Regions from separate parts of the Rhodobacter sp. CZR27 genome, predicted to be linked through region 1. Evidence: riboswitches for the same ligand, from Rfam matches in the RefSeq annotation. Region 1 holds a riboswitch; the other holds the start of a gene.
The links. A riboswitch is a leader RNA that binds a small molecule or an ion and turns the genes downstream of it on or off. The one in region 1 is predicted to bind thiamine pyrophosphate.

Region 1 (9,537 bases):
TCAGCTGCACCCCGGTCACGCCGCGGGTGTTCTGGGCGGTCAGTGCGGTCAGCGCGGCCATGGCGTAGCCGCCGTTCGCGCTGATCGCCTTGATGTCGGCCTGAATGCCGGCGCCGCCCGAGGGGTCGGAGCCCGCGATGGACAGGATGTTCGGGATCATGCCTGCCCCCATTCGAAAGCCAGCGCGCGCGCCGCCGCTTCCGCGTCCGTCGCCGCACCGATGGCCGAGACGATCGCCATGCCCGCGGCCCCTGCCTGCCGCACCGCCGCCGCATCGCCAGGGCCAAGGCCACCGATCGCCACCGCCGGAACAGGCGCGGCGGCGACCAGCGCGGCCAGCCCCTCGAAGCCGATGGGCGGCGCGTGGTCGGGCTTCGAGGCGGTCGCCCGCACCGGCCCGGCGCCGACATAGTCCACGAGGCCGAGCGGCATGGCCTTCACATGCTCCAGCCGTTCGACGGAAAGACCCAGCAGCCGGTCAGGGCCGAGCCGCCGCCGCGCCTCCTCGACCGGCAGATCGCCCTGCCCGACATGCAGACCCGCCGCACCCGAGGCCAGCACCACCTCGACCCGGTCGTTCACGATCAGCGGCACGCCGAACGGCGCAAGCATCGCGACCAGCCGGCGGGCGCGGTCGATCAGATCGGCGTCCGGCGCCTGCTTGTCGCGCAACTGCACCAGCGTCGCGCCGCCCCGGACGGCGGCAAGGACCAGATCCTCGAGCCCCTCGCCCCCGTCCGGCGTCACGAAATAGAGCGAGAGGTTCATGCCGCCTCCACCCGCGCGCCGCGGTCGAGGTCTGCAGCGGTCAGCCCGTGCAGCGCGTCGAGGAAGCGGACCTGGAAGCTGCCCGGCCCCTCGGCCCCATGGGCCGCGCGTTCCCCGGCAAGGCCGAAGAAGGCGAGCGCCGCCACCGTCGCCTCGAGCCTCGGCTGGCCGCTGACGAAGGCGCCGACGATGCCGGTCAGCGAACAGCCAAGCGCGGTGACCTTCGGCATCAGCGCATGGCCATTGGCGCAGCGGAAGGCGCGGACGCCATCGGTGACGAAATCGACCGGCCCCGTCACCGCCACCACCGCCCCGGAGGATGCCGCGAGCCGCCGCGCGCCATCTTCCGCCGCGGCGACCGGGTCGGCGCTGTCGGCGCCCTTGCCGCGCGCCCCGGCCCCGGCGAGGGCAAGGATCTCCGAGGCATTGCCGCGGATCACCGCGGGCTTCAGCGCCAGAAGCCGCGCGCCCAGATCGCGCCGGAACGCCGTGGCCCCCACCGCCACCGGATCGAGCACCCATGGCCGCCCCGCCGCCGCGGCGCCTTCGGCCGCCGCGACCATGCCCTCGATCCAGCGCGGGCTGGGCGTGCCCATGTTGATGGTCAGGACATGCGCGATGCCGGCGAACTCGGCCGATTCCTCGGCGTCATGCACCATGGCGGGCGAGGCGCCCGCCGCCAGCAGCACGTTCGCCATGACGTTCATCGCCACGAAATTGGTGATGCACTGCACCAGCGGCGCCGTGCGCCGCATCGTGTCGAGATAGGCTCCGCAGTTCTCCATCGCTCTCCTTCCGCAGAGGGAGAACGAGGGCATGCATCCATGGGGGGACCTGCAGCACCGCGACTTCCTCCGCCAGCATGACCTGGTTCAGGTTCAAAGGGTGCTTCTCAGCCCGGATGCCCGGACGCCCCTGTCACAGCCACAGGCTTAGCGCGAAGAAGAGGCGCGGCGCAAGTCCCGCCGCGCGGAACGGGTCAGCGAAGGCCGGTCTCTTCCAGAAGGCCCATCCGCTTGGCCTCGTAATAGTAGCCCTTGCGATACCACTCGATCGCCCGCTCCTCGTTGCCGCGGGACACGAGCCAGGCGCCGCGCAGGTATTTCCCGCCATAGCGCAGGTTGGTCTCGGCATCGAGCAGGCTTTCCGCCGGCCCGCGATGGCCCATCGTGCGCGCGGTCTGCGGCGCGATCTGCATGAGCCCCATGTAGGGGCCGTTGCGCGCGGCCGGGTTGTAGCCGCTTTCGTGCCGCACCACGCGGTGCATCAGCGACGGCGGCACCTGATACTGCCGCGCGTAATCGGTCACCAAGCGCATCACCTCGGGGGATCCCGAGGGTCCGCGGGTCGGAGCCGGCTCGCGGTCCCCTCCGCCACAGCCCGCCAACATTAGCGCCACCGCGACAGCCGCGGCGCCCATCCTGCCCTTCATCCTGCCTGTCCCTCTGCTGCCTTCACGACGGCTTGCAATTCGTCCCACACGTTCGGTGCGGCGACGAGCACCATGCCACCACCGGGGCATTTCGGGAAGGGGGCGGATCGTCCGCCCGCCTCCTCGACCATCAGAAGCGCCGCAAGGCAGTCCCAGGGATGCATGTGCGGCTCGTAATAGCCGCCAAGCCGGCCCGCCGCGACCGAGGCGAGCATGATCGCGCCCGAGCCGTTGCGGTAGAAGATGCCACCGCGGCGCATGAGTTCCCGCACCAGCGCCGAGGCGAAATCCGGGGATGTGCGGTGGCTTGCGCCCAGCGCCACGTTGCAGTTCGAGATCCGCAGGTCAGGCCGCGCGGTCAGGCGCTGGCCGTTGAGATGGGCGCCGTGGCCGCGGCGCGCGGTGAAGGTCTCCTGCGCCAGCGGATGCTCGATCACGCCGGCGACCGTCTCGCCGTCCCGCACCAGCGCGAGCACCACGCACCAGTGCGGCAAACCGGCAAGGAAGGGCGAGGTGCCGTCGATCGGGTCGATCACCCAGGTGAAGCCGCTGCTGCCCTCCTGCGCGCCATGCTCCTCGCCCAGAAAGCCGTCCTCGGGGAACGCTGCGGCGAGGCGGTCGCGGATCAGCGTCTCGACCTCGCGGTCGGCGCGGCTGACGATGTCCTGCGGGCTGGCCTTGGCCTCGATGGCAAGGCTCTCGCGGTGCGCGAAGAAATCGAGCGCGAGGCGCCCGGCTTCCGCCGCCACCTCCTGTGCAGCGTCGAGACGGGCGGCGACGGGATCGGTCAAGCGGTTGTCCTCATGTGTGTTTCGGCGCCTGATGCCAGCGCCAGGCATCGGCGATCATGTGCGGCAGGGTCGACAGGCCCGGCTCCCACCCAAGCTCCTTCACCGCGCGTTCCGAGCCGCAGACCAGCGCCGTCGCGTCGCCCGGCCGGCGGTCGCCATAGACGATGGGAACCTCGCGGTTGGTGACGGCGCGCGAATGCTCGATCACCTCGCGGACCGAGAAGCCGCGCCCGGTGCCAAGGCAGAACACCCGGCTCGCCCCGCCGTCGAGCAGCCGGTTCAGCCCCAGCACATGCGCCTGCGCCAGATCCATCACGTGCACATAGTCGCGGATGCAGGTGCCGTCATGCGTCGGATAATCGGTGCCGAAGACGGTCAGCGCCGGCCGCTTGCCCGCCACAGCATCCAGCATCAGCGGGATCAGATGCGTCTCGGGCTCGTGCTGCTCGCCGATCTCGGCCTCGGGGTCGGCGCCCGCCACGTTGAAATAGCGGAAGATCGTGTGATTGAGCCCGAAGGAAGCGCCGAAGTTGGCCAGCATCTCCTCGATGGCGCGCTTCGAGGCGCCATAGGCGTTGATCGGGCGCTGCGGCGTATCCTCGTCAAGCACCACGCCATCCTGATCGCCATAGGTCGCGCAGGTCGAGGAGAAGACGAAGTTGCGGATGCCATGCGCCACCGTCGCCTCGATCAGGTTCAGCGCGCCGGTCACGTTCACCCGCCAGTAGGTCGCGGGATCGCGCATGGATTCGCCCACCAGCGAGAGCGCCGCGAAATGCATCACCGCGACAGGCTTCCATTCCTCCAGCGTCGCGTCGATCGAGGCGCGGTCCATCAGGTCCCCGCAGGCGAGCGGGCCGAACTTCACCGCCCCCGCCCAGCCGGTCGACAGGTTGTCGAAGGTGACGGGCTCGAATCCCGCGCGCTTCAACACCTTGCAGGCGTGCGAGCCGATATAGCCCGCGCCGCCCGTCACCAGAACCCGATCACCCATTCGCATCTCCTAGCGGCCGACCCCGACGTAAGTGGTGAAGCCGGCCCTTGCCGCATCGGCCGGCGCATAGACGTTGCGCAGGTCGGCCATCTTCGGCTCGGCCATGACACGGGCCAGCCGGGACAGGTCGAGCGCGCGGAACTCGTTCCATTCGGTCAGGATCACCAGCACCGAGGCGCCCTCGGCCGCGGCATAGGCATCCTCCATCCAGCGGACGCCGGGCAGCAGCGTCTCGCCCTCGTGCCGGCCCTGCGGGTCGACCACGCGGACCTTCGCCCCTGCCCCGATCAGCGCCGGCACGATGGTCAGCGAGGGCGCGTCGCGCATGTCGTCGGTGTTGGGCTTGAAGGTCACGCCCAGGACGGCGATGGTCTTGTCGCGGCACGAGCCGTCGCAGAGATCCTCGATCTTCTCGATCATGCGGCGCTTGATCTCGTCATTGACCTTGATGACCGTCTCGACGATCTGGATGGGAGAGGCATGTTCCTGCCCCATCCGCGCCAGCGCTTTGGTATCCTTGGGGAAACACGAGCCGCCATAGCCCGGCCCGGCGTGCAGGAACTTGTTGCCGATCCGCCCGTCGAGGCCCATGCCCTTCGACACGGCCTTGATGTCGGCACCCACCCGTTCGCAAAGCGCGGCGATCTCGTTGATGAAGGTGATCTTCGTCGCGAGGAAGGCGTTCGCGGCATATTTGATCATCTCGGCGCTCTCCAGCCCGGTATAGACCACCGGGAAGTCGCGCAGGAACAGCGGGCGGTAGATGTCGGCCATCACCTGCTTCGCCCGCTCGGATTCCACGCCCACCACCACGCGGTCCGGGCGCATGAAGTCGTCGATGGCCGCGCCTTCACGCAGGAATTCGGGGTTTGAGGCCACGTCGAAATCGGCGGCCGGATTGGCCCCGCGGATCACCTCGGCCACCTTGCGGTTGGTGCCGATCGGCACGGTCGATTTGGTCACCACCACCGCGTAATGTTCAAGCGCGTGGGCGATCTCCTCGGCCGCGGCCATCACATAGGTCAGGTCGGCATGGCCGTCGCCGCGCCGCGTGGGCGTGCCCACGGCGATGAACACCGCCTCGGCGCCGCGCATCGCCTCGGCCAGATCGAGCGTGAAGCTGAGCCGGCCGGCGGCGACGTTGCGCGCCATCAGCGCATCCAGCCCCGGCTCGAAGATCGGCACCTTGCCGTCGTTCAGCTTGGCGATCTTGGAGGGGTCCTTGTCGACGCAGACCACCTCGTGCCCGAAGTCGGAAAAGCAGACGCCCGAGACGAGGCCCACATAGCCTGTGCCGATCATCGCGATCTTCATGGAAAAGTGCGTCCTTTCTCTCGTGAGCCTGTCTAAGCGGGCCCGTTTCAGACTGTCAAATTCAACTCTAGGTATCTGCGACCGCAGGTCCGCTCGCCTTTCGCCGCAAGACGGATTCGCGCCAGGTGATGTAGCTTATGGCGCCGATGATGATGCCGCCCCCCAGAAGCACGTAGGGATCGACCGGTTCCCCGAAGGCCAGCGCACCGAGCAGCGTGGCCCAGACCAGTTGCAGGAAGGTGACGGGCTGCGTCACGGTCAGGGGGGCCGCCGAAAAGGCCCGGGTCATGCAATAGTGCCCGGAGGTCGCGAAGGCCGCCACCAGCGCCAGCCACAGAAGCTGTTCCGCCCCCACCGGCACCCAGACCAGAAGCGCGAACGGCAGAAGACCGACCGTCACCATCAGCGACATCATCGCCACGATCGTCCCCGCCCCCGCGAGGTCCGAAAGCCTGCGGGCCATCAGGTAGCTGAAGGCGAAGAACACCGCCGCCGCAAGCTGCGACAGATGCCCCGGCAACAGCTCGCGCAGGCCGGGCCGCAGCACCACCAGCGCGCCCACCAGCGCCACGGCGACCGCAAGCACACGCCGCAGCGCCAGCCGCTCGCCGAAGAACAGTGCCGCGCCGACCGTCACGAGAACCGGGTTGAGGTAGCCGATGGCCGTCACCTCGGCCACCGGGATCCGCGCCATAGCGTAGAACCAGCAGATCACGGCGGCGGTATGGAACGCGCCGCGCAACGAATAGAGCCTCAGCGTGCCCGGGGCGAATCCCTGCCGCAGCACCGGCAGGAGTGTCGGCAGCAGGAACAGCACCCCGAAGGCAAAGCGGATGAAGGCGCCCTGCGCCGCCGGGATCTCGGGGCCGAGATAGCGGACGATGCCCGTCACGCCCACGAAGCTGAGGCCGGACCCCAGCATCCAGAGCACGCCCTCCAGCGTGCGAGTCCGGCTTGGATCGGCGGGATGGGCGCTCATGGCCGGCAGTCAATCCGATCCGTCCCGCCGCCGCAAGGTCCGTTCAGCCGGGGCCGGGTCGCCGTCGACGGCCCTTCGCGGGGGCCGGCCGGCAGGTCCGGCGTACCTGCGCGTGCAGGAACGTGCGGCCCTGAGTATCGGCGACGCGGCCCGGGCTACCGGGGTCCCTGCGCGTGCAGGCACGCCATAGCCTCGACCGGCCGGGAAATCGCCCCGGAACCGGAGGACCGGCCGAACGCATGTCGCGCGGGACACAAGGATGGGCCCGACCCCCGGCCGGACCCGCCCGCTCCTCCGCCCTCAGGCGTCGAGCTTCGCCGCCACGTCCTCGGGGATGTCGAAGTTCGCGGTGACCGTCTGCACGTCGTCATCCTCTTCCAGCGCGTCGATCAGCTTCATCAGCTTCGTCGCGGTCTCGAGGTCGACGTTGGTGCGGTTCTGCGGCTTCCAGACGAGCTTGGCTTCCTCGCTTTCACCCAGAACCTTCTCGAGCGCCTCGCTGACCTCGTTCAGGCTGGTGTCGGGGCAGTAGATCCAGTGGCCGTCCTCGTCCGATTCGACATCGTCCGCGCCGGCCTCGATCGCGGCCATCATCACCGTGTCGGCATCGCCGGCGGCGGGCTTGTAGGTGATCTCGCCCACCCGGTCGAACATGAAGCTGACCGAGCCGGTGGTTCCGAGGTTGCCGCCAAACTTGGTGAAGTAGCTGCGCACGTTCGAGGCCGTGCGGTTCACGTTGTCGGTCATCGTCTCGACGATGATCGCGATGCCGTTCGGGCCATAGCCCTCGTAGCGGATTTCCGAGTAATCCTCGGCATCGCCACCCTGCGACTTCTTGATCGCGCGTTCGATCACGTCCTTGGGCATCGACACGGCCTTCGCCGCCTTCACGGCAAGGCGCAGGCGCGGGTTCTTGTCGGGATCGGGGTCACCCATCTTGGCGGCGACGGTGATCTCCTTCGCCAGCTTCGAGAACATCTTCGAGCGCAGCTTGTCCTGCTTGCCCTTGCGATGCTGGATGTTCGCCCATTTGGAATGGCCCGCCATGACCCTCTCCGATCCTTTGATGTGGGGCGCCTATAGCCCACGGCCCCGGGGGGCCGCAAGCCCGCGGCCTCAAGTCAGAACGGGAAGAACAGCGGGATCAGCAGGCTCATCGCCACCATCATCAGAAGGTTCAGCGGCAGACCCACGCGCAGGAAGTCGGTGAAGCGGTAGCCGCCGGGGCCATAGACCAGCGTATTGGTCTGGTAGCCGATGGGCGTGGCGAAACTGGCCGAGGCACCGAACATCACCGCCACCACGAAGGGTCGCGGATCGACGCCAAGCGACAGCGCGAGGCCCACGACGATGGGCGTCAGGATCACCGCCACGGCATTGTTGCTTACCACCTCGGTCATCAGCGAGGTCAGCGAATAGACGACGAAGATCAGCGCGAAGGGCGGCAGCCCCTGCATCAGCGGCGTCGCCGCGTCGACGATCATCCGCACCGCGCCCGAGTTCTCGAGCCCTGCGCCCACCGCGAGCATCGCGAAGATGAGCGCCAGGAGCCGCCCCTCGACATAGCCAAAGGCCTCTTCGGCATCGATGCAGCCCGAGACCAGCACCACCGCGACACCCATGAGCGACAGGATGACGATCGGGGCAATGTCAAGCGCCGAGAGCACGACGACCGCCGCAAGGACGCCCAGCACGATCGGCGCGCGGTCGCGGCGATAGGCCCGTTCGGAGGGTCTGGCGATATCGACCACCTGCATGTCCGAGGCCAGCCGCTCGATATCCGCCGACGCCCCTTCCAGCAGCAGCGTGTCGCCCACCTGCACCACCAGGTCGTCCAGCTGGCGCCCGATGTTCTGGTTGCGGCGGTGCACGGCCAGCACATAGACGCCGTAGCGCCGCCTGAGCCGCATCGCCCCCAGCGACCGGCCGACCATGAAGCAGCCGGGCGTGATCAGCACCTCGACCACGTTGGTCTGGACCGAGGACAGCTTGTCCACCAGCCGCACCTCGCGGCTCGCCTGCAGGCTCAGCACCTCCGACATCGGGGTGCGCAGCACGATGCGGTCACCGGCCTCCAGCGTGACCTCGGCGAGGTTCCGGCGCAACGACGCGTCGCCGCGCAGCACGTCGATCACGCGCAGGCTCTCGCGCCTGAACAGGTCCACATCCTCGACCCGGCGGCCGATCAGCGCCGAGCCTTCCGGCACCGCCACCTCGGTGAAGAACTTCATCCGGCTGCGGTCGGTCAGCATCATGCCCAGGCTGTCGCGGTCGGGCAGCAGCCGGCCGGCGAAGAGCCACAGGTAGCCGACGCCCAGCGCCGCCATGATCAGCCCGAGCGGCGTGATCTCGAAGATCGAGAACGCCTCCAGCCCGGATTCCTGCGCCACGCCATCGACCAGAAGGTTCGTCGACGTGCCGATGAGCGTGATCGTGCCCCCGAAGATCGACAGGTAGCTGAGCGGGATCATGATCTTCGACGGGGCCACCTTCATCTCGCGGGCGATCTGCATGAAGACCGGGATCATCACCACCACGACGGGGGTGTTGTTGATGAAGGCGGACATGCCCAGAACGGTCACCGACATGATCGCCAGCGTGCGCACCGGCCTTTCCGACACGTGGCGGATGGCCAGTTGCGTCACCCAGTCCAGCGTGCCCGTCCGGACCAGCGCCCCCGCGAGGATGAAGAGCCCCGCGATGGTCCAGGGCGCGGGATTGGACAGCACGTCCAGCGCATCGTCCTGCGGCAGGATGCCCAGCGCCAGCATCAGCGCTGCCCCGGCGACGGCCGTGACCTCGACCGGGAAGGTCTCGCGGACGAACAGGACAAGCATTCCCGCAACGATGGCAAGCGCCGCTTGGGCCTGCAGAGGATCCGGCAGTTCCAGCCCGAACATCATCTCTCCCGACGAGGTTTCGCGGATTGATACGCCGCGGCGGCCGACAATCAAAGCGGCCGGTCGCGCCGGCGGCGCCGTCACGGGGAACGGGTGTCCGGATTCCCGCCCCGGGCCGGAACGGCGTTCCGCCGCCTCAGGGGCGCGATTCCTGCAGGCGTCCGCCCACGCGCACCGGAACCACGCGCAGGGCAAGGCCGGCCCGGTCGTCCGTCTCGACATAGACGCCCGACAGCGTGGCCGGGCCCGAGGCCGGCTCGAACCGGCCCTTGGGCATCTGGGTGATGAAGCGGCGCAAAGGCTCGGTCTTCTCCATGCCGATGACCGAATCGTAGTCGCCGCACATGCCGGCATCGGTC
Region 2 (9,537 bases), 760 kb from region 1:
AGCTCGAGGGTTACGAGTTGAAGCGGATCATGCGGACGGGCACCGTCGCCACGATTGACAACCGCAACTGGGAATTGCGCGACCAGTCCGGGCCGGTGCACCGCCTGTCGCAGTCGCGCGCCATCGCGCTGGACATGGAAAGCGCGACCATCGCGGCCAACGGCTTCCGTTTCCGCGTGCCCTATGGGACGCTTCTCTGCGTGTCGGACAAGCCGCTGCATGGCGAGCTGAAGCTGCCGGGCATGGCAAGCGATTTCTACCGCACGCAGGTCACGCGCCACCTGCGCATCGGGATTCGCGCAATGGAAATGTTGAGGGAAACACCGATCGAGCGCATCCATAGCCGAAAGTTGCGCAGCTTCGAGGAAACGGCCTTCCTCTAGGCGAGGTGACGCGGGGGAAATCCGGCAAAAGGGCTTGATTTATGCTGCGAAACAAGGTGTAGCCCTTGAATTCGCCCCCAGAGGCAGGAACAGACCCCGTGTCCAGCGGGGCAAGACCAGGAGACTCTCATGTCGAAACCGATGACCAAGACGCAGCTTGTCGCGACCCTCGCCGACGAGATGGGCGCCGACAAGAAGACGGCGGGCGCGGCGCTCGACGCGATTGCTGCCATCGTGGCGCGCGAAGTGGCGGCCGGCGGTGCGGTCACGCTGCCGGGCCTCGGCAAGGTCGTCTGCCGCGAGCGGCCGGAGCGTCAGGTTCGCAACCCCGCCACCGGCGAGCAGGTGACCAAGGCCGCCGACAAGCAGGTGAAATTCACCATCGCCAAGGCGCTGAAGGACAGCGTGAACGCCTGAGCAGGCCACTGGCGCGCTTCACCCGGGGTCGCCGTTCGGCGGCCCTTTTTCTTTGAGACGGCAAGCGGAGGGCGGAATGGATCTGCGCAGCATCGCGATGGGCCTGGCCTTCGCCTTCATGTGGTCCTCGGCCTTCGCATCGGCCCGGATCATCGTGGCCCAGGCCCCGCCGCTGGGGGCGCTTTCACTGCGGTTCCTGATCTCGGGCCTGCTGGCGCTGGCGATCGGCGCGGCGCTCGGCCAGAGCGCCCGGCTGAACCGCGCGCAATGGCGCGGCGTGGTGATCTTCGGGCTGTGCCAGAACGCGCTTTATCTGGGCGTGAACTTCGTCGCCATGCGCTGGGTGAGCGCGAGCTTCGCGGCCATCGTCGCCTCGACCATGCCGCTGCTGGTGGCGCTGGCAGGCTGGCTGATCTTCCGCGAGCGCCTGCGGCCGCTGACCGCCCTGGGCCTTGTCGCCGGGATGACGGGCGTCGCGCTGATCATGGGCACGCGGCTGTCGGGCGGCGAGGATCTGCTGGGTTTCCTGCTTTGCGCCATCGGCGTGATCGCATTGACGGCGGCCACCCTGACGGTGCGGGTGGCCTCCTCGGGCGGGAACCTGCTGATGATCGTGGGGCTGCAGATGCTGGTGGGGGCGGCCGCGCTGGCCCCGGTGGCGGTGCTGACGGAAGGCGCGCCCGAAGTCCGCTGGAGCGCGAGCCTCGTGCTGGCCTTCGCCTATACCACGCTGGTGCCGGGCTTGCTTGCCACCTGGATCTGGTTCCTGTTGGTCGGGCGCATCGGAGCGGTGCGGGCGGCGACCTTCCACTTCCTCAACCCGTTCTTCGGGGTGGCGGTGGCGGCCGTGCTTCTGGGCGAGCGGATGGGGATCTGGGATGCCGTGGGCGTCGTGGTGATCGCGGCCGGCATCCTCGCGGTGCAGATGTCGAAGATGCCGGAGCGTCAGGCGCCCTGACCGATCCGGCCGCGCGCCCCGCCGGTCTGGCCACGGTCCAGCAGCAGATGGTCGAGCAGCACGCAGGCCATCATCGCCTCGCCCACCGGGACGGCCCGGATGCCCACGCAGGGATCGTGGCGACCCTTCGTCACCACATCGACCTCCCGGCCCTCGACATTGACCGAGCGGCGCGGGGTGAGGATCGACGACGTGGGCTTCACCGCGAAGCGCACCACCACGTCCTGTCCCGTCGAAATCCCGCCGAGGATGCCGCCCGCGTGGTTCGACAGGAACTGCGGACCATTCGGCCCCATGCGGATCTCGTCGGCATTGGCGCTGCCGGTGAGCGTGGCTGCCGCCATGCCCTCGCCGATCTCGACCCCCTTCACGGCGTTGATCGACATCATCGCTGCGGCAAGGTCGCTGTCGAGCTTGCCATAGATCGGCGCACCGAGGCCCGCCGGCACGCCCGAGGCCCGCACCTCGACGATGGCACCGACCGAGTCATGCGCCTTGCGCAGGTCGTCGAGATAATCGCTCCAGCGGGCGGCGGTTTCGGCATCCGGGCACCAGAACGGGTTGCGCTCGATCTCGGAGGCGTCGAACCGGGCGGGGTCGATGCCATGCGGGCCGATCTGGACCATGTAGCCGGTTATCCTCAACTCTGGCACCAGCGCGGCCAGCGCCGCCCGGGCAATGCCGCCCGCGGCGACCCGCGCCGCCGTCTCGCGCGCCGAGGAGCGCCCGCCGCCGCGATGGTCCCGCAGGCCGTATTTCCAGTGATAGGTGATGTCGGCATGGCCGGGCCGGAAGCTCTGGGCGATATCGCCATAGTCCTTCGAGCGCTGGTCGGTGTTCTCGATCATCAATTGGATCGGCGTGCCGGTGGACCGGCCCTCGAAGGTGCCGGAGAGGATGCGGACCTCGTCAGGCTCCTGCCGCTGGGTGGTGAAGCGGCTCTGCCCGGGCTTCCTGCGGTCCAGCCAGTGCTGGATTGCGGCAGGCTCGATGGCGATGCCGGGCGGGCAGCCGTCCACCGTGGCGCCAAGCGCGGGGCCGTGGCTCTCGCCCCAGGTGGTGACGCGGAAGAGGTGGCCGAAGGTGTTGAAGCTCATGGCGATGTCCCCGTTTGGGCCGAGCCATAGGACAGAAGCCGCCGCCGGGGAACCGGATTCTGCGCCGCAATCCCGCCTTTGTCCTTGCGGCGGCGGGGCGGGCCGATATGGTCGGTGATACCTCGGGGTGCCCGGAAGGGCTGAGATGCGCAAGCGAACCCGTTGAACCTGACCCGGTTAGGACCGGCGGAGGGAAGGTGCATGGATCCTCCATCCCGACTCCGCCCGACGTGAGAAGAGGATGCGATGAAACTTCCTGTGCTTGCTGCGGGTTTCGTGCTGACGGCCACTGTGGCGGCCGCCGAGACCCCCGTGTTGACCGTGCTGACCTATGACAGCTTTACCTCGGAATGGGGCCCCGGCCCGGCGGTCGAGACCGCCTTCGAGGCTGTCTGCGGCTGCGACCTGCGCCTGATCGGCGCGGGTGACGGTGCGGCGCTGCTCGCGCGCGTCCAGCTGGAGGGCGCACGGACCGAGGCCGATGTGGTGCTGGGCCTCGACACCAACCTGACCGCCGCGGCGGCGGCCACGGACCTCTTCGCACCGCATGGCATCGAGGCGACGCTCGACCTGCCGGTGGCGTGGCAGGACCCGCTGTTCCTGCCCTTCGACTGGGGCTGGTTCGCCTTCGTCCACAAACGCGACATGGCCAAGGTTTCGGCCTCGTTCGAGGAACTGGCGGCGTCGGATGCGACGATCGTGATCCAGGACCCGCGCAGCTCGACCCCCGGTCTCGGGCTGCTGATGTGGGTCAAGGCAGCCTACGGCGACCGCGCAGCCGGGATCTGGCAGGGGCTGGCCGACAACATCGTGACCGTCACGCCCGGCTGGTCCGAGGCCTATGGCCTGTTCCTCGAGGGCGAGGCCGACATGGTGCTGAGCTACACCACCTCGCCAGCCTATCACCTGATCTCCGAGAAGGACGACAGCAAGGCCGCCGCCGCCTTCGCCGAGGGGCACTATCTGCAGGTCGAGGTCGCGGGCAAGCTCGCCTCGACCGATCAGCCGGAACTGGCCGACCGCTTCCTGCGCTTCCTGCTGGAAGAGCCGGTGCAGTCGGTGATCCCCACCACGAACTGGATGTATCCGGCCAAGCGGCCGCAGGCCGGGCTGCCCGCGGGCTTCGACACGCTGGTGCAGCCCGCCCGTTCGCTGCTGCTGCCGCCCGAGGAGGCCCGGGCCCTGCGGCAGGGGGCGCTGGCCGAATGGCAGTCCGCGCTCTCGCGCTGAGCCTCGGCGCGGCGCTGGTTGCGCTGACGCTGGGGCCGCTCGCGCTGGTGTTGGCGCGGGCGGGCGATGCTGCGGGCCTCGGCCCGGCGGACTGGGCGGCGGTGCGCTTCACGCTGACCCAGGCGGCGCTGTCGGCCGTGGTGTCGGTCGCGCTGGCGGTGCCGGTCGCGCGCGCCTTGGCGCGGCGGCGCTTTCCGGGGCGCGGCCTGCTGATCGCCCTGCTGGGCGCGCCCTTCCTGTTGCCGGTCATCGTGGCGGTCCTGGGCCTGCTGGCGGTCTTCGGACGCTCGGGCCTGCTGAACCGCGGGCTGGAGGCGCTGGGCCTGCCGCCCGTGTCGGTCTACGGCCTGCACGGCGTGGTGCTGGCCCATGTCTTCTTCAACATGCCGTTTGCGGTGCGGCTGATCCTGCAGGGGTGGCTGGCGATCCCGGCCGAGCGGTTCCGCCTCGCCGAGTCGCTTGGCCTCACACCCCGCGATGTCGGGCGCCATCTGGAGCGGCCGATGCTGCGCGAGGTGCTGCCGGGGACCCTGCTCGTGATCTTCGTCATCTGCCTGTCGAGCTTCGCCGTGGCGCTGACGCTGGGCGGCGGGCCAGGGGCGACGACGGTCGAGCTTGCGATCTTCCAGGCGCTGCGCTTCGAGTTCGACCTTGGGCGGGCCGCGCTGCTGGCCACGCTGCAGTTCGCGATCTGCGCGGCGGCGGTGCTGTCCGCCGGGGCGGTCGCGTTGCCGGCCGGGTTCGGCGCCGGTCTTGACCGGAAGCCCGTGACCCTCGCCCCCGGCGGCTGGAGACGCTTCGCCGATGCCGTGACACTTTCCGCCGCGGCGGCCTTCCTGATCCTCCCCTTGGGGATGGTGGTCGCCCGCGGGGTGCCGGGCTTGCTGTCGCTGCCGCCCGAGGTCTGGGCGGCGGCCGGCCGGTCGCTTGCCGTAGCGCTCCCATCGGCGCTGCTGGCGGTGTCGGGGGCGCTGGTGCTCGCGCTGGCCGCACCCGCCTTCGGGCTGGTGGCGACGCTTCCGCTGGCGGCCTCGTCTCTCGTGCTGGGCACGGGCCTCTTCCTTGCCGCCCATCCCTTCGTGAACCCGTCGCGCATTGCCCTTCCGGTCACGATGCTGGTGAACGCCGTGCTGTCGCTGCCCTTCGCCTTCCGCATCCTCGCGCCCGAGGCCCGCGCGCTGCAGGCGGACTACGGGCGGCTGGCGGCGGCGCTGGACTTGAGGGGATTGGCGCGGCTGCGCTGGCTGACGTTGCCCCGCCTGCGCCGGCCGCTGGGCTTCGCGCTGGGCGTGTCGGCGGCGCTGGCGATGGGGGATCTGGGCGTCATCGCGCTCTTTGCGGGCGAGGGCGGGGCGACGCTGCCCTTGCTCGTCCAGCGGCTGATGGGCGCCTACCGGATGGAGCAGGCGGCTGCTGCGGCACTCCTGCTGGTGCTGACCAGCTTCGCCCTGTTCTGGGTCTTCGATCGTGCGGGGCGCCATGCTTCGGCTTGACTCCCTGCATGTCGTGATCGACGGGTTCGAGCTTCGCGCCGACTGGCAGGCCGAGGCAGGCGAGCGCATCGCCGTCATCGGCCCCTCCGGCGGTGGCAAGTCCACGCTGCTGATGACCATTGCGGGATTCATCGCCCCGGCCGACGGGCGCGTCCTGTGGCGGGGCGAGGATCTGACGCCGCTTCCGCCAGGTCGGCGGCCGGTCAGCGTGCTGTTTCAGGACCAGAACCTGTTTCCCCACCTGTCGCTGCGGCAGAACCTCGGTCTGGGCATATCGCCGGCGTTGCGGCTCGGACGCGAGGACCGGGCGCGGATCGACGAGGCGCTGGAGCAGGTGGGGCTGGGCGGGCTGGGCACGGCCCTGCCCGGGCGGCTGTCGGGCGGGCAGCAGGGCCGCGCCGCGCTGGCGCGTGCCCTGCTTCGCGCGCGGCCCATCCTGCTGCTGGACGAACCCTTCGCGGCCCTCGGGCCCGCGCTCAAGGCCGAAATGCTGGCGCTGGTGGAGGAGATCGCGACGGACACCGGTGCGCTGGTCCTGATGGTGACGCACGATCCCGCCGATGCCCGCAGCTTTGCGGACCGCACCGTTCTGGTCGCCGATGGCCGGGCCGATGCGCCGCGGCCCACGGCGGGGCTGTTTGCCGACCCGCCACCGGCGCTGCGCGACTACCTCGGCCGCTGACGAGGGCTGCGCGCAAATGAAAAGGGCCCCGCCGAAGCGGGGCCCATCGCTTGCCTGATCAGGGATCAGGCGCTTTTCTTCTTGTCGCCCTTGACGGTGGACCAGACCCGCTTGTTCGTCAGGTAGAGCAGGACCGAAAGCACCGTGAGGAACACCACCGCGGTCAGCCCGGCCTGCTTGCGCGCCATCAGCTTCGGCTCGGCCGCCCACATCAGGAAGGCGGAGACGTCCTCGGCCATCGACGAGACGCTGGCGTCATGCCCGTCGGCATAGGTCACGAGGTCGTCCATCAGCGGAGGCGGCATGGCGATCCAGCTGCCCGCGACCTTCTTCACGCCGTTCGCGTCCTTGCAGCTGTCCGGCACGCCGCCGTTCTGGAAGGCCACGTTGTAGTAGAAGCCCTCGGGCTCGTTGCCCTCGGCGCAAGCCGGGGTCTCTTCGAAGCCAGTCAGGACCGAATAGATGTATTCCGGCCCGCCCATGCCGTTGAAGAGCTGGCTGAGGCCCGTGCCCATCGGGCCGTGGAAGCCCGCGCGGGCCTTGGCCATCAGGCTCAGGTCGGGCGCGTTCTCGAGCGCCGAAACCGGGAAGTGGTCGGTCGGCTTGCCCTCGCGGTCCTCGCCGGTTTCCTCGTCGACGACGGTGAACTGGGTGGCGTAGGCGCGGACCTGATCGGCCGGCAGCTCGGGGCCGCCGTCGTCAGCCAGCGTCCGGATCGGGACATACTTCATCCCGTGGCAGGCTGAGCAGACCTCGGTATAGACCTGAAGGCCGCGCTGCAGCTGGTGCTGGTCGAAGGTGCCGAACGGACCCTCGAAGGCGAAGTCAACGTCCTTGATGTGGCCGCCGCCGGCCGCCATCGCCACGCCGCCCGACAGGGCGAGCGCCGTGGCGGCTGTGAGGGTGAATGTGCGGATCATCGTCAATGTCCTTTCCCTTACTCGGCCACGACGGTCTTCGTGCCGCCGGTTGCCGGCGAGTAGTGGGCGTTGAAGTCTTCCTCGATGGTCGCGGGCGCAGCCACCGGTTTCTCGATCGCTCCCAGGACCGGCAGGATCACCAGGAAGTAGGCGAACCAGTAGGTCGAGGCGATCAGCGAGATCCAGTCGTAGGGGAAGGTGGTCTGCTGCGCACCAACCCAGGTCAGCACCACGAAGTCCACCACCAGAAGCCAGAAGTAGGTCTTGAACATCGGGCGGTAGCGGCCCGAGCGGACCGGCGAGGTGTCAAGCCACGGCGCGAGCGCCATCACGAGGATCGCGCCGAACATGGCGAGCACGCCGAAGAACTTGGCGTCGACGATGCCGAAGGTGATGAACTGCACGATCTGCACCACCCAGACGTCGGCGGTGAAGGCGCGCAGGATCGCGTAGAACGGCAGGAAGTACCATTCCGGCACGATGTGGGCCGGGGTCGAGAGCGGGTTCGCCTCGATGTAGTTGTCGGGGTGGCCGAGGTAGTTCGGCATGAAGCCGACGATGGCGAAGAACACCAGCATCACGACCGCGAGCGCGAACAGGTCCTTGATCACGAAGTAGGGCCAGAACGGAAGGGAGTCCTTCTGGGCTTCGGTCTTGGACGTGCGGCGCACTTCGACGCCGGTCGGGTTGTTGTTGCCGGTCGAGTGGAAGGCCCAGATGTGCAGCGCAACAAGCGCGGCGATCACGAAGGGCAGCAGATAGTGCAGCGAGAAGAAGCGGTTGAGCGTCGCGTTGTCCACGGCGGGCCCGCCAAGCAGCCAGGTCTGGATCGGCGCGCCGATGCCCGGGATCGCACCGAACAGGCCGGTGATCACGGTGGCGCCCCAGAACGACATCTGGCCCCACGGCAGCACGTAGCCCATGAAGGCGGTGGCCATCATCGCGAGGTAGATCAGCATGCCGATGATCCAGGTGATCTCGCGCGGGGCCTTGTAGCTGCCGTAGTAGAGGCCGCGGAAGATGTGCAGATACACCGCGATGAAGAACAGCGAGGCGCCGTTCGCATGCAGGTAGCGCAGCATGTGGCCGCCGTTCACGTTGCGCATGATGTGCTCGAGCGAGGCGAAGGCCAGGTCGACATGCGGCGTGTAGTGCATCGCCAGGATGATGCCGGTGACGATCTGCAGCACGAGGCAGAAGGTCAGCACGATGCCCCAGATCCACATCCAGTTCAGGTTCTTGGGCGTGGGGATCATGATGGTGTCGTAGAGCAGCCCGACGATGGGCAGCCGGCGGTGCAGCCACTGCTCGGCGCCTGTCCTGGGCTCGTAATGGTCGTGGGGGATTCCGGACATGACTGGCGTTCCTTACCCGAGCTGGAGAGTGGTTTCGTCGATGAACTTGGCGAGGGGGATCGGCAGGTTCTGCGGAGCGGGACCTTTGCGGATGCGGCCGGCGCTGTCGTAGTGCGAGCCGTGGCAGGGGCAGAACCAGCCGCCGAAGTCACCCGAGACGCCGCCGATCGGCACGCAGCCGAGGTGGGTGCACACGCCCCACATCACCAGCCATTCGCCGGCTTCGTCGAGGGTGCGGTTCTGGTCCGTCGCCTCGGCGCCGGCGTCGATGTTGGCGTTGCGGGCATTCGTGTCCACCAGCTCGCCGAGCTGGACCGAGCGGCCGAGTTCGATGTCGGCTTCGGTGCGGCGGCGGATGAAGATCGGCTTCCCGAGGAACTTGACCGTGAGCTGGACCCCCGGCTCCACCGCGCTTACATCAACGAAGATGGAGGCGAGAGCCTGCACGTCCGCCGAGGGGTTCATCTGATTGATCAGAGGCCAGACGGCAGCGCCCGTGGCCACTGCCCCGGCACCCGCCGTGGCGTAGTACAGGAAATCCCTCCGGGTGCCTGCGTGATCTTCTGCGTTTGACACGAGAACTTCTCCCTTCCTCGGGCCGCTGCAGGCCCACAAGATGACGGGGCCGCGATGCGCACGCAGCCTTGCCTGTCGCCTTCTAATTCCCATGCGGCGTTGCGTCCAGCGGACAAACAGGCGCAGCACGCTTTTCGCGGGCGCGCCGGATGCCTGTCCGGAGCCCATCCGGGGCAGCTCTCTGCCCCATGATTCAGCACGGAAAAAGCGCGGGGGCCGGGGCGCCGCCGGGCGGTCGCCGCGGGCCCGGCCGCCGCCCGCGTGGCGGCAGTCCGGCACATCCTGGGGTTGCAAATCTTGAAATGTTCGTAATCTAGATCGACCGCTTCGGCGGCCGCAGGCTGCGGGCCGGCGGCGCCGCGATGCCGTTCGGAAGCCCTCGCTGGGGAAGGCGAGGCGCGGAAATGGGTCCGGACGGATCGGCGA

Region 2: another riboswitch for thiamine pyrophosphate. It lies ahead of thiB (thiamine ABC transporter substrate binding subunit); the one in region 1 lies ahead of thiM (hydroxyethylthiazole kinase).

The regions. Positions count from the first base shown of each region.
Region 1 covers NZ_CP023548.1:540,234-549,770, reverse strand. The annotation lists gene thiD (bifunctional hydroxymethylpyrimidine kinase/phosphomethylpyrimidine kinase) at 1-160, opposite strand, end outside; gene thiE (thiamine phosphate synthase) at 157-768, opposite strand; gene thiM (hydroxyethylthiazole kinase) at 765-1,553, opposite strand; TPP riboswitch at 1,601-1,695, opposite strand; gene CK951_RS02865 (lytic transglycosylase domain-containing protein) at 1,748-2,200, opposite strand; gene CK951_RS02860 (inositol monophosphatase family protein) at 2,197-2,991, opposite strand; gene galE (UDP-glucose 4-epimerase GalE) at 3,002-3,985, opposite strand; gene CK951_RS02850 (UDP-glucose/GDP-mannose dehydrogenase family protein) at 3,995-5,299, opposite strand; gene CK951_RS02845 (DMT family transporter) at 5,367-6,278, opposite strand; gene CK951_RS02840 (YebC/PmpR family DNA-binding transcriptional regulator) at 6,579-7,325, opposite strand; gene CK951_RS02835 (SLC13 family permease) at 7,400-9,178, opposite strand; gene CK951_RS02830 (TIGR00282 family metallophosphoesterase) at 9,315-9,537, opposite strand, start outside.
Region 2 covers NZ_CP023548.1:3,110,828-3,120,364, reverse strand. The annotation lists gene CK951_RS15150 (AMP nucleosidase) at 1-383, shown strand, start outside; gene CK951_RS15145 (HU family DNA-binding protein) at 513-800, shown strand; gene CK951_RS15140 (DMT family transporter) at 877-1,758, shown strand; gene aroC (chorismate synthase) at 1,746-2,855, opposite strand; TPP riboswitch at 2,969-3,067, shown strand; gene thiB (thiamine ABC transporter substrate binding subunit) at 3,102-4,085, shown strand; gene CK951_RS15125 (thiamine/thiamine pyrophosphate ABC transporter permease ThiP) at 4,061-5,578, shown strand; gene CK951_RS15120 (ATP-binding cassette domain-containing protein) at 5,565-6,260, shown strand; gene petC (cytochrome c1) at 6,326-7,180, opposite strand; gene petB (cytochrome b) at 7,198-8,535, opposite strand; gene petA (ubiquinol-cytochrome c reductase iron-sulfur subunit) at 8,548-9,111, opposite strand.